DNA from 4 places in the Paenibacillus sp. FSL H8-0537 genome. Region 1 is predicted to be linked to each of the others. Evidence: riboswitches for the same ligand, from Rfam matches in the RefSeq annotation. Region 1 holds a riboswitch; each other region holds the start of a gene.

Evidence for each region. A riboswitch is a leader RNA that binds a small molecule or an ion and turns the genes downstream of it on or off. The one in region 1 is predicted to bind cyclic di-GMP.
Region 2: linked by a shared signal. The riboswitch ahead of MHB80_RS22060 (PA14 domain-containing protein) and the one ahead of MHB80_RS01115 (glycosyl hydrolase) in region 1 are both predicted to bind cyclic di-GMP.
Region 3: linked by a shared signal. The riboswitch ahead of MHB80_RS23955 (transglutaminase-like domain-containing protein) and the one ahead of MHB80_RS01115 (glycosyl hydrolase) in region 1 are both predicted to bind cyclic di-GMP.
Region 4: linked by a shared signal. The riboswitch ahead of MHB80_RS20280 (methyl-accepting chemotaxis protein) and the one ahead of MHB80_RS01115 (glycosyl hydrolase) in region 1 are both predicted to bind cyclic di-GMP.

Annotation. Positions count from the first base shown of each region.
Region 1 covers NZ_CP150290.1:255,376-258,726, forward strand. The annotation lists gene MHB80_RS01105 (glycosyltransferase family 2 protein) at 1-25, shown strand, start outside; gene MHB80_RS01110 (mannosyltransferase family protein) at 29-1,288, shown strand; cyclic di-GMP riboswitch class I at 1,377-1,464, shown strand; cyclic di-GMP riboswitch class I at 1,545-1,632, shown strand; gene MHB80_RS01115 (glycosyl hydrolase) at 1,718-2,665, shown strand; gene MHB80_RS01120 (glycosyltransferase) at 3,087-3,351, shown strand, end outside.
Region 2 covers NZ_CP150290.1:5,234,764-5,238,114, reverse strand. The annotation lists gene MHB80_RS22065 (class II aldolase/adducin family protein) at 189-1,469, shown strand; cyclic di-GMP riboswitch class I at 1,767-1,867, shown strand; gene MHB80_RS22060 (PA14 domain-containing protein) at 1,941-3,351, shown strand, end outside.
Region 3 covers NZ_CP150290.1:5,640,962-5,644,312, forward strand. The annotation lists gene MHB80_RS23950 (SdrD B-like domain-containing protein) at 1-112, opposite strand, end outside; gene MHB80_RS23955 (transglutaminase-like domain-containing protein) at 368-1,180, opposite strand; cyclic di-GMP riboswitch class I at 1,194-1,279, opposite strand; gene MHB80_RS23960 (hypothetical protein) at 1,639-2,169, opposite strand; gene MHB80_RS23965 (response regulator) at 2,259-3,351, opposite strand, start outside.
Region 4 covers NZ_CP150290.1:4,823,581-4,826,931, reverse strand. The annotation lists gene MHB80_RS20290 (GCN5 family acetyltransferase) at 121-597, shown strand; gene MHB80_RS20285 (SprT family zinc-dependent metalloprotease) at 601-1,257, shown strand; cyclic di-GMP riboswitch class I at 1,574-1,659, shown strand; gene MHB80_RS20280 (methyl-accepting chemotaxis protein) at 1,750-3,351, shown strand, end outside.

The DNA of each region.
Region 1 (3,351 bases):
GCAGCAATTACAAGAGACGAGGTGACGAATGGAATCGCTGCTGCTTAAAGCAAAATCGAACACGCAAGTTTTGATCTTCCTGCTTTCCTTGTTTGTCATCACGAGAATATTGCTTTATTTTGCAGGCTTTCTCGGCATGAATCTGTTTCCGAACTATCAAGTACCGCCAGACTATGCGGTCGTACAGGGGCATGATTTCACATCGAGCCAGCTCTCGATCCAGACGGATATTTCACAGCTGAAGAAGCCGAGCTTTGAGGATTTAAGGAAATTTGACAGCGTATGGTATTTGGGTATTGCCGAAAATGGCTACGATACGTATAACATCAATGAACCGCATCCTAGTGCAAATTGGGTGTTTTTCCCTTTATACCCTTTGTTAGTCTTCCTGGTGGAGTCTATATCTAAATATGATTCGACGGTCGTGGGAACGGTTTTATCGAATTTGTTTTTGCTCGTATCGCTCTTATATTTTTATGGTATTTGTTTGAAAAGAGGGCTGAAACAGGAGCACGCCCAAGTTGCGGTGCTGCTGCTGCTTGTTTTTCCGACCGCCATCTTCTATGCCGTGCCTTATACCGAGAGCCTGTTCCTCATGCTGTCGCTTATAACCGTATATTATGCGATGCAAAAGCGATATTTTCTCGCGTTTCTATTCGGGGGCTTGTCCGCTGTGACGCGCAATCTGGGCTTCGTCAACTTGTTTTTCGTTGTGGGGACGCTGTTGATTGAACACAGGCTGTACCGTTTCAAGTGGAAGGACGCAAAATATTTAGGTTATGCTGTTATTTCAGCACTGCCGCTGGCCGGTTATCTATTGTATATGAAATGGCTCACGGGCGATTTGCTGGCTCCGATTACTGAACAAAGCATCAACTGGTATCGCAAGACGGTTGCTCCATTTTCAAACTACATTCATTTTATCCAAAAACCATATTTCTCAGGAAATGGCGGCTGGGAAAATGGCCTGCTTGCCTTTATCATTGCCAATGCCGTCCTCGTCATTTTTGCTGCCTTTCTTATTATGCGCTGGAAAGATATTCGTCGTAATGCACATGAATGGCTGTTTTTTGCATATGGTCTGCTGCTTATGCTCATTCCGTTCGCCAGCGCCGAATTTTTGCAAAGCATTCCACGCTATGTCATGGTCGCGTTCCCCTTCTATATTTATTTTGCGGATGTGCTGAAAAATAATAAGCCGCTGCAAATGTTTTATTTCATGATGTTTTTCCTGCTTCATATTGTGTACGCGATCTGCTACTTTAATGGATATTTTTTCGTTGTATAAATTTATTAAAAAATAATTTGACGAAATTTGCGATCAAGGTGTACAATAACACCATATTACATTAGCTCATACTTTATACCTATTACGTTTAACGAAAAGGCAAACTCAGGGAAACCTGAAGTGCGCAAAGCTACAGGGGCTTCATTCCTAACGGAATATGCTCGCCAGCTGCCGAATTCAACATCGCTTCTTCCTTTATTAATCAAGGTAGACTTTGTTCTTTCGGGAGCAGGGACTATCTTTTTTTATTGCTTCAAACACGAAAAGGCAAGCTCAGGGAAACCTGAAGTGCGCAAAGCTATAGGGGCTTCATTCCTACGGGAATATGCTCGCCAGCTGCCGAAGCCCAACATAGCCTCCTTTGCCTGATGAAGGTGTGGCGTGTTCTTCGGACCACGTACCATCATTCGCTCGGGGGAGGAACTTACAATGAAAAAGACAAAATTCGCACTTACACTCCTTATGCTCGCTTCGACGTTACTCTGGGCACTCCCTGTTAGCGCACAAACGAACTTTTACAATGGAGCATGGATCGGCACTTGGCCGAACCAAAGCTTGAACAACATTGCTGCCTACGAGCAACTGATCGGTGGACACCAAGATGTTGTACATACTTTTGTCAATTCGAATCAAGGGATCAATGAGTGGAAGGGTTTTATGGACTATGTAAATAGTAATGGTTCGATTAACCTACTTACCCTTGAATTTAAAAATAAAAATTACAAAGAATATTCGACTGTTGATATCAACAGAGGCGTAGTAGACGCTTACCTGAAACAAACAGCTAAACAATTGATGAACTGGCAAGCGGCTAATAAAAACCCTGAAATCTGGCTGCGCCTTTTCCACGAAGGCAACGGCAACTGGTACGGCTGGGGCGTTGGCGACAGCACAGTGAACACGAACGAAACCTACAAAGCGGCATTCCAACGTGTCGTTACCATTTTCAAGGAGCAAGGCGCAACAAACATCAAATTCATGTACAACGTAAACGCTGAAAATGTTGGCAAAAACGCTTCGTTTACAGCTATGTACCCAGGCGATGCCTATGTGGACATGCTTTCGATCGATGGCTACAATTTTGGCACGAAAGAATCGTGGAGCTCGTGGAGAACGTTTAACGATGTATTCTATGCTTCTTACCAAGCGCTGACAAGCATGTCGAGCAAGCCAATCATCATCGCTGAAACAGGCACAACCGAAAGCGGCGGCAGCAAAAAAGAATGGGTTATTGATGCTATGAACCAAGTGCAATCGCCAGCGTACAGCCAAATCAAAGGTTTGATCTGGTTCAATGAAAACAAAGAATTGGACTGGCATATCGATTCGTCGGCTGATAGCCTGAGCGCTTACCAAACACTGCAAAAAACACTTTAATAGTTTAAGGGCAGTAGTAAAGGCCTAGGCCCTAACCTCTTCTTTAAATCACTAGCTGGTATAGTACTAAATAGGTATTCTGAAAAAACTCTAATTTCGCGTAAACCGCGTAAAATTAGAGTTTTTTCGTTTTTTTTCTACACATTTTCTTAGAAGATTAAGATGTTAGGAATAAAAATTAACTTTTAAAGGGGCAAGGATTGTGATAAGATAACTTTGAATTTGAGCCTTAGCCGCCAAAAATATCATATTTCCGGCCAATTTAACAAATATCGACAGCGAGAATAGACAGTATAGTCAATCTATGTTGTAGATTAGTCAGAAAAGGAATGGAATTATGGCGAATAAATAGAGCGCAAAGGATTGGGGTTATTTGAAAACAAAAGCTAGGTACATATTAACAACGGTATCCATTGCTATCATGATCGTGTATCTAGTATGGAGACTTGTACAAACACTCCCATCTGGCTGGTCATTAATTTTTGGATCGTTGTTACTATTTTTTGAAATTATTTCTATTTTTCAATCTGTTTTATTCCACATTCTTCTGCTAAAACCCACTGAAAGAAAGCCTGCGCCATTACCTGACAACCTTTATTCTGTGGATGTTACAATCGCTACCTACAATGAACCGCCATCCTTGGTTAGAAAAACCATCCTTGCCTGTAAAAATTTGAATTATCCGG
Region 2 (3,351 bases), 2.0 Mb from region 1:
GGGACAAAAAAATATTTAGATTTGAATATAGATTGAAAAGTGGGAATGCTTCGGGGCTAGCTATGGGCCTGAGGCATTCTTTTTTTTGAAATATAGGAAAGGAAATGTAAAAAAAGTCACTTTCAAAAACAAACAAAAGTAATACAATATAAACAAAGATATTGAACGAGAAAAAGGGGGACACGCGAATGGAATTCACCTTATTACATCCTTCCGATCAGCTGGTCATGATGATGGAGCGCATTTACGGTTATGGCATGACGACGACTTCAGGCGGCAATTTATCGATTTTGGATGATAATGGCGATCTGTGGATTACGCCGGCGGGTATTGATAAGGGTGAGCTGACGCGACAGGACATCGTTTGTGTGAAGGCTGACGGTACGATTGCAGGCAATCACCGGCCATCGAGCGAATACCCGTTCCATCAGATGATTTATCGCAGAAGGCCGGATATTCGGGCGGTTGTTCATGCACATCCACCGGCGCTTGTGGCGTTCAGCATGGTGCGTAAAGTGCCAAATGTCCGTCTGCTGCCGAATGACTATTTGATCTGCGGCGAGGTGGGCATGGCGAAATACGGCTTGCCGGGAAGCGCGGAGCTGGGTGAAAATATAGCGGATGTATTCAGCGAAGGCTTGAACACGATTATGCTGGAAAACCACGGCGTCGTGGTAGGCGGCCGCGATTTATTTGAAGCCTTTCAAAGATTCGAGACGCTGGAATATTGCGCGCGGATGGAGATACAGGCGAATCGGATTGGGACGCCAGTAACGCTGGCGGCCGAACAGCTGGCGGATACGAGGGAGGTGCTGCTGGAGGCGTTCGTACCGGACTTTTACAGCAGTGAGGAGAAGGAAGCACGCCGGGAGATGTGCAAGCTCATTAAGCGTTCTTACGATCAGCGGCTGTTTACGAGCACACAGGGGACCTTTTCCCATCGGGTCGGTGAAAATTCCTTCATTATTACGCCGTATGATCAGGACCGTAAATATGTGGAGCCAGCAGATCTCGTACGCATCGACGGCGGGAAGAAGGAGGTGGGCAAGGTGCCTAGCCGCTCGGTGCAGTTTCACCAGCATATTTATGAGACGCAGCCGCATGTGAACTCGGTTATTATTGCCCATCCGCCCAACATTATGGCGTTTGCGGTGACGGAGGTGCTGCTGGATTCGCGGACGATTCCGGAAAGCTATATTTTGCTGCGGAATATTCCTAAGCTCCCGTATGGAGATTTGTATACGAAGCCGCAGGCGGCGGCACAGCTTTTTCAGGAGAACACACCCATCGTCATTGCCGAAAATGACTGCGTCATCGTCACTGGGCAAAGCCTGCTGAACGCCTTCGACCGCCTAGAGGTCGCCGAATACAGCGCGAAAGCAACCATTTCAGCGAAAAACATTGGCGCTATTGTGCATATGGAGCAGTCGAGGATTGCGGAGCTGGAGCAGGCTTTTGGGTTGAAGTAGGTCAATTGGCCTGAATCATTTCACCTAAATTAATAGGGAAGTGAACTTAAATATGATGGTAGATGTCCAGCCTGCGGATTTGCGGGTTGGGCATTTTTTTGTTGATAGTAAGACTTAGGATATAGATAACAGATGAAAAGGAAGATTATTGTGAGTTCAAATAGGATTAACTGGAGATAAATAAAAATATTTATTTTTATGACTTATGTAGTATAAAATTTCAAATATCCAACCGATATACTAAGTACAAAGAACTATTATTTCAAAGGTTGGTTTAAAAATCAACAAGCCCATTGAAATTGAAAAAGGCAAACCTGATCGAAAGACAGGGACGCAAAGCCACGGGTCTTCACGGAAAACCATCATTATGGTTGCCGTATGACAGCCGGGCCGCCAAAAGTAAATGGGTCTTTTTTATTTGCCGCCAGAGGGTGGCGACAGCCGTTTTTCTTAATAGAGGAGGATATTCAAATGTATTTTAGTCAGATTAAGCAAGGTGTAATAAGAGTATTGTGCTTGTCATTAATCATTCATTTGTTCTTGCCTTCGATCTGGAGCGATTCTACGGAGGCTGCCACGGCATTTCGAGGCGTTAATATTCAGTTTAAAGCAGCTGATGCTTTAGCAGCAGATGGCTATTTGGCCGACCATGGGGATGAGTATGGTCCACATAATGGATACTTCTATGGTTGGAATATGGATCATACGCAGTCTACGGTTACGGGAAGCACCTACGATGCTCCGCTTCTAAACTCTTCTATTCAAGTGCAAGAAGGGGGCGAATGGGAGATTGAGCTGCCGAATGGCAGATATAACGTGAAGGTCAGTGTCGGAAGCTCTGTATATGAAAGCAATAATACGCTTAATGTCGAGGGAAACACTTTTTGGGAGAATACAGAGCTGCCAGCTGGCGGGCAAGTGACTTTCCATAAGGGGGTTGTCATTGCTGACGGGAAACTGACGCTCCATGCAGGCAGCAGCGAAGATACAACCGCTATTCAGTATATCGAGATTAAATCTCTAGAGCCTATTATTCAAACGATTCCAAAGCCGCAAATTGGAAATCCAGCGGAGCAAAACAAGCTGCAGGGCAATAAAATTATTATTTCTGGCAATCAAAATAATGAGCATAATGCGCTGCCCTTTATTCGGGTAGGCGATTTGAATCCGGAAATTAGCCGGTATATGAATGCAGAAATGGCTTCACTCGAAAGCAGTCTGGCGGCATCCAATCCGTCATTTATCTCCTGCAATAACTGCAGTGCCTCAGGTCTGGAGGCAGCAATCAATAACAGCAGCAGTGATATGGTCGCTGTAACGGTGGGCCATTTAAATTTAGATTCCTCATTGACATTGGGCTCGCCTACAAAACCGGTTTATGTCATTGCAGAGGGGATTAATACGAACAATAAGCTGTCCATTACGGTTTATGGAACTTTGGTCGTCAATGGAAGCATGAATGCGAACACCGAGCTGACTATAGATATTAAAAAACCGAATGATTCCACTCGGACAATGGGAGGGAATTTATGGGTCAAAGGTTCCTTGCACTTGAATAATAATTCTAGCGTCTCGATTGCGGATAATTTCATAGCTGGAAGCCTTACTTATAATAGCGGCCTGCTTCATGTACAAGCGGGAAGAGTTATTGTGCCTGGAAGTCTTCATATTAATACAAATGTAAATATGAATATTGATGAGGAAATGGTAGTTGGCAGTCTGGTTTCCAATAATCAGCAAGCCAATATTTCTGTAAAACGTGGAGATTTATTTATTCAAGGCGATATGCATGTTAACAATCACTTGAATATTGAGACTGGAGGCATCGTTGCCATCGGAGGCGGCATTACAGCTAATCAGAAACCGATTATTAATATCGGAG
Region 3 (3,351 bases), 1.6 Mb from region 1:
CTGCCTGTATTGGCGCTGCGAATGGCTGGAATGCGGCTTGCAGCAGCAAAACGAGCAGCATGATCCAGGAAATCTTTTGCCTGATCGCTCTCTGTCTACTTGCGGGCATCATATCAATCCTCTCTTTTTCTCTATCTTGTCTAGTTGTTCTATTGTTGTGATTACCTCACGAAAGCCAAGTTTTTCTCCATCCTCTCCCTCCTTGCATTCAAATAAGAAAATTATATCTAGCCCAACTGTACAAAAACTTTACAAGCTTCCCCTTCATTCGATAGCCTAAATAACAGCAAAAAAAGCTCCGCCCATCCCTTGAAGGATAGACGAAGCTTCTGTACGTGCCTATTCATTTCTATGTGCTTAGATCCGTTTAATAGACTTTAGCAGCTGTATAACGCGAGCTGTCTTTAATCATTTTGCCCGCTTTCTTGCTGTTCTTCATGCCAGCATCAAGCGTCGTATCGATCGTGATCCATTTGCCGTCCAAATATACTTCATTCCAAGCATGATAGTTAGATACATCGGACGCTTTGCCCGTCACCATTTTAGCCGGAATGTCCACGCTGCGAAGCATGCCTGCCATTAATGCAGCATAACCGTAGCAAATGTCTTTCTGCGAGCTAAACGTACGATCGATTTGTGGCAAATAATCGTTGGTCACCTTAGCTGCAAGCTGATGATCGTAAGAAATATTCGCTACAATATATTTGTAAATTGCCGTTACCTTCTCGGTATCCGTCTTTTTCCCCTTAGTCAGTTCCAATGCTTTCTTGACCGCTTTGCTGTTGCTGCTCCAGTCAATATTTTGAATGGAGTTTAAATAGACGAGGCTGCTGTCACTCAAATTCAAGGTAACTTTGCCTGTTTGAACTGCTCTATATTTATTGGTTCCACTGACGTTTTCCAATAATGTAATCGTATAGTCTCCATTGCCCAGTTGAAGCGCAAACCACTCTTCTGTCTGGTTTGCCCGGAGCGCATATGTGTAATTTTTGCCGTCTTTGGCTACAACCAGCCTTGTATCTATGCCCGACTTGACCTCATAACGAATACCAATGCTTCCTTTATCCACATTGGATTCATCGAGCCAGCTTGTCCCAGCTGCTGCCACTTGAGCAGTTGCTTGCGGGAACACGGACAGTATCAATGCAAGCAAAATCATAACCGTTAAACTTTTGCGCATAAAAAAAACTCCCTTCGGTGGCTAGGCTACCATCTAAATAATAGAGAAGGCCCTTTAGCTTTGCGTCCCTGCCTTTCGACAGGTTTGCCGTTATCGTGTAAAGTTTTGTAAGTGGTGTTAGGTAGAAGAACTACCTTATATTAATCTATGATTATCTCTAGTATATACCCATTATTTGCAACAAACAATACGTTAAACCTTTTTTATTTCCAGGCTGAGGCTTGTATTTTCTGGCTTTTCTTCATCCATCTCCGCTTTAACCGTTTCATAAAAGGCTCTTCTTTCCGCTCTTTAAGCATGCCCTTTACATCCCTTAGCAGGAGCATATACCGCATTTCATCCTCATGCTTCAAGCTTTGAAACTCTTTCAAATGTTCAGCGCCCATCCCACTTCAGCTCCATCATACGTTTTATCAATCCTTTTTCGGCTGATAAAATTCTGATACCCGAACCAGCGTTTAGCTGCTTTTGACCGTATAAAATTTTTGGAATCTCCAAAACTTCCTCGGTCCTGTCGACAAATAAAGCCAAGCAAAAAAATCACGAATACCGTCATCCACGATTCCCTCATTGTACCGATAAAGCTGCCGCTGATAGTTCAGGCGACATATTTCTACCCCATCCCACCAAAAAGAGAACGTGTTTCGCTTGTCGTCATGCTCCAGAGCAATAATAAATTTCCCTTCCGAAAGCTGAAAATATTGCTTGTCATAGAAAAACAAAGGCCCCTCAGAAGTAGCTGTAATCCCAATAAAATGACCTCGATGATGGGTATAAAAGCCTCGAACGATCGTGTAATCGGTCACTTGATTTAAATTCAGCTGTCGTAGGTGCTGGGCTCCCTCGCTTATACAGCAAGCCAGCTCAGGATAGCGAAAATGGCGAATGACGTTTATTTGCCGTTTCTCGGTTATCATCATCTTCTTCAACCATTCCTTTGAACATGCTATTTTTTGAAAATGAAGCCCGTAAAGCTTGTCCGTCTCCATTTTCACCTGCTCCTCCATTATAAATAAGGCAACTCTACAATTTCTCGACAAAATCCCTGTTTAATCTCGAAAAATTTACAAAATAGGCCCTACAACGTGCTAACGCTGCTTTTCCACTCTTTATACCATTCTATAATGTACGCGCTTGGCTGCTCGTTCAATTCTTCTATCAGCGCGGCGGTTAAAACATTGTACTGCTGATTAACCATAAGATGATTTCCTTTAGACGCATACAGCTGCATTAAGGCAAAATAAGCCTCTTCCGCTTGCGCATGCTCCTCTATAATCCGAATATATCCAGCAATCGCTTTATCCAGCTGACCATGCTCGACATGCCATTCTTCCAATCGATAGGAAGTATTCAGCCATAACCGTTTCAGCCGCTGGCGCTCGCTCTCCGCCCACCAATAATCATAATCCTTTAAATAATCGCCTCTATAAAGATTCATAGTCTCTTCGTATTCCGCAAGCGTTGCAGCCGCTAGCGGCGGTGCGGCAGCAATGCCCCGCTCCCATTCCTCTACATCGAGCACAACCTGATTCAGCGTCATTATGTATCCTTCTGTTGTATTGGCAATGTGAAAACACTTTCCAAACTGATCTAGCGTTTTCCTAATATGGTACACAGTCGTATACAGCTGGGCATATATTTTTTCAGTCCCATTATCGGGCCATAGCAAATCGATTAATATCGATTTTCTTACAAGCTGTTCGCGATGCTGGAGCAAATACAGAAACAACTCCTGCGCCTTCGTTGTACGCCACCTTATGGCTGCATCCTTTTTCCCGGAAAACTCCACACTGAACTGCCCCAATAGCTGCAAAACCAGATGCTGCTCCTCATTCGCATTTTTCACTGACTGTAGAGCCTGCTCTTTATCCTTCGCAGACGAATCCAGCCGCTTCTGAATCCGTTCCATCGTTTTCAATAAGCGCTCAGGATGAATCGGTTTGACGACATAATCCAGTGCATTCAGCTCAAAAGCTTTCACTGCGTATTCATCATAAGCGGTTACAAATACGATATTCAGCTCCGGCCTGACCTCAAGAAGCTGTTCAGCAAGCGCAATGCCACTCACTTCAGGCAAATTAATATCCAAAAATACGACATCCGGCAGATCGCGTAAAATCCGCTCTTTCCCGGTCATCGGATCCTCATATTTCCCCAAAACCTCTACGTTA
Region 4 (3,351 bases), 2.4 Mb from region 1:
GATGGATTTCGGTTGTCAAATCGTTTTTATTATTTTTTAATTCATCGATTATGGTATGATAACGGTCACGAGTCAGAGCGACTAGAAGATAAGCTTTCAGACAAAAAGGAGATTAAAATCATGTCTAGCATTACAGCCAAACCATTTGATAAAGAAATGCAGAACACACTCGGCGAGATTACGACGACCTACCATGCAAGCGAATTGAGCCAGAAGGACCCATCGGAGCTGCCGGAAAACGTTTATGTGATTGAAGCAGAAGAGACGATGGTCGGCTACGGCGTTATTTGGGAATATGCAAGCGGCAAGCAGCTCATTGAAAAAGCCGAAAAGGATTATTTTAGCGATGACGAAAAATATTTGGAAAAGGACTTTTATATCGACATTAAAAATAAAAAGGATTTTGTTTTTATAGAAGCGCTGGATGTGCTGAAGGAATATGAAGGCAAAGGGCATGCGGCATCCTTTATCAACTGGCTTAAAGCGAAATATCCGAAGCAGAGAATGTATGTGTACACACTGGATAAAACGCGCAACTTCTGGTTTAAGCAAGACTTTGAAGTGCTCGGCACGACAGCCTGGATGACCTATAACTAGCCGATGAACATTGAATTTGAAAATCAAACGATATCGTTTCATGTTCAATATGGCAATCGTGAAAAGAAAATATCGATTCAAATCGAGCCATCAGGCTTCATTACGGTAAAAGCGCCGAAAGCAGCAAGTGAAGAGGTCATTAAACGGGCAGTCGAGCGGCATGGGAAATGGATTTTGCAGCAAACGCAGCATCTTGCGGAGGCTACTAAAGCGCCGCAAACGAAGCAATACCAAGATACAGAGAAATTTCTCTACCTTGGCAAAGAGCATTTGCTGCATGAATTAATCAAGACAGATGGCTTAACTGAGGAGGAGCTTCGGAAAAACCTCAAGAAGTTTTATTTTTCAAGCTGCAAAAAATTAATAGGGGAACGTCTGCCTATTTATCAGGCGCAGCTGAGGATAAAGCCCAAAACGGTTGAGATCGTAGAGTCCACGACGAAGTGGGGAAGCTGCAGCTCCAGCAAGCATTTAACCTTTAACTATCGTTTGGCGATGGCTCCAATTGATGTGATTGATTACGTCATTATCCATGAGCTTTGCCATCTGTTTCATATGAATCATGACCGATCCTTTTGGCGGCGCGTAGGCAGCCTTATGCCGGATTATAAAGAAAAAGAACAGTATTTGGCCAGGTATGGCGGCTTCATGACGCTCTGACGCTGGGCAGTCAAAGAGAACGTCCTAATGGTTGTCGAGTCCGAAGCGTCTGGGGTGCGCCAGCCCCAGCCCCAGCCCCAGCCCCAGCCCCAGCCCCAGCCCCCAGCCCCGAGCCCCTGACCTGGTTTCATCGTTACCCCTCTAATCTTACTTATGCAAGCTCCTCTATATCCTTCAAGTTCTCCGTTGATTGCAAAAAAACCTTTCATTGGCTCATCATCACTGTATTTTTTGGATAAATATGTAAGTTTTGAAGAGTTCTAATAAAAAAATAATGTGTAACTATAAAAGTTCAGTGTCATTTTACCGATATTCTTTTCTATAAAGGCGAACTCGCTGAAAGGCGGGGACGCAGAGCTTAGGATCTAATGAGCTAAGCGTGATGATAGCCGGGTCGCCGAATAAGGAAGGGGTATGTGTACACAAATCCAGTCTATTCAGCCCGGATTTTTTTCGTATTCAAAAATTTATGAAGGAAAAAGAGTGATTACCATGAAACTAACCATCAAAAGCAGCCTGATTACCACTCTATTAATGACACTATCGCTAAGCTGTGTGTCTTTCCTTGGCTATGATAGGGCCAAAACGACATTGGAGGCAAACTTTAAGGAACAGGCGGAGCAGCAGCTGACGGTTGTTCAAAACTACATCGATATCTGGATTCAGGGCACACAGGCCAAATACAAGGCATTAAGTCAGTCCGATGACGTGAGAAACAGAGATATTCCTGAAATTCTCGCTTACAGCAACCGAATGACGGAGATCACTGATAACCCGGACGAATTTGCATTTATTGCCCCTGACGGCACGCTTTATTTGCCGGGAGCAACGGTTAGTGTAAAGGATTACCCGCATTTTCAAAGGGCGATCAACGGTGAGACCGTCACCATTGATCCGGTAGGCTCAAAGTCTCCCGGGGTGGAGGGAACTCCAATTGTGCTTACGGCTACTCCTGTAAGGGACGACCAAGGAAATATCGTTGGAGTCGGCAATGGAGGTCAGCCTATTCAGGACTTGATTGATCTCATCTCCAAAGTGAAATTGGGACAAAGCGGTCATGCGATTGTTTATACAAAGGATGGCACGGTTGTGGCCAGTGAAAAACCCGAAGAGACCCTACAGAAAAATATGGCCGATTACGAGAATGAGACGCTAAATAAAATTGTAACGGACAGCACGAATGGCGACACGGGTTTGGCTGAAGCCGTCATTAACGGCTCGGAGCATATGATCGTTTATGGAAAATCTGGCATGATGGATTGGGGCATTGCGATTTTGGTTCCCAAAAGCGAAGCCTATGCTGAAGCCGAAGCCTTGTTGCGGTTTTCGATTTTTGTAACAATCGTGTGCCTTCTGGTTTCCGCAGCAATCATCTATACGGTCATGCGCAAAACGTTAAAGCCGCTTTCCGTCATGAACGAAAAGCTGCAAGGGCTCTCCGCCAGCGAAGGCGACTTGTCCTCCAGGCTGACATTTGAAACGAAGGATGAAATCGGCGAGCTTTCCAGAAGTTTTAACGGGATGCTTGAAAATCTGCAAGGTCTGATCATTTCTATTTTGGATAAAGGACAGATTGTTGCCAGCTCATCGTCACATCTATTGGGCAATCTGGATCAAATATCATCTACCGTTAAGCAAACCACCACCAATATTCAGCAAGCAAATGTCGGATTGCAGGGCCAAATGATGGGATATGAAAGGAATTTGGGGTTAATTGGTGAAATCGGTGAAGGGGTATATGGCATTTTGAATACATCCAACCAAACCTCCGGCATAGCCGCAGAGGCTTCCCAAGGAGCAAAAACAGGCAATGAAGCCGTTGGTGGCTTGGCCAATCAGATGGATTCCATCCAACAGACGGTTAATGAAGCCGCAGCAGTCATTAAGCAATTGGGCGCGCGTTCGGAGGAGATTGGAGACATTACGTCCGTCATTAAATCAATTGCTTCCCAAACAAACATTCTGGCGCTCAACGCTTCAATCGAGGCTGTCAGAGCGGGAGTCCATGGAAAAGGGTTTGCGGTAGTGGCGGAAGAAATTCGCAAGCTTGCGGAGAAATCTACAGAATCCTCCAATCAGATAGCGAATCTCATT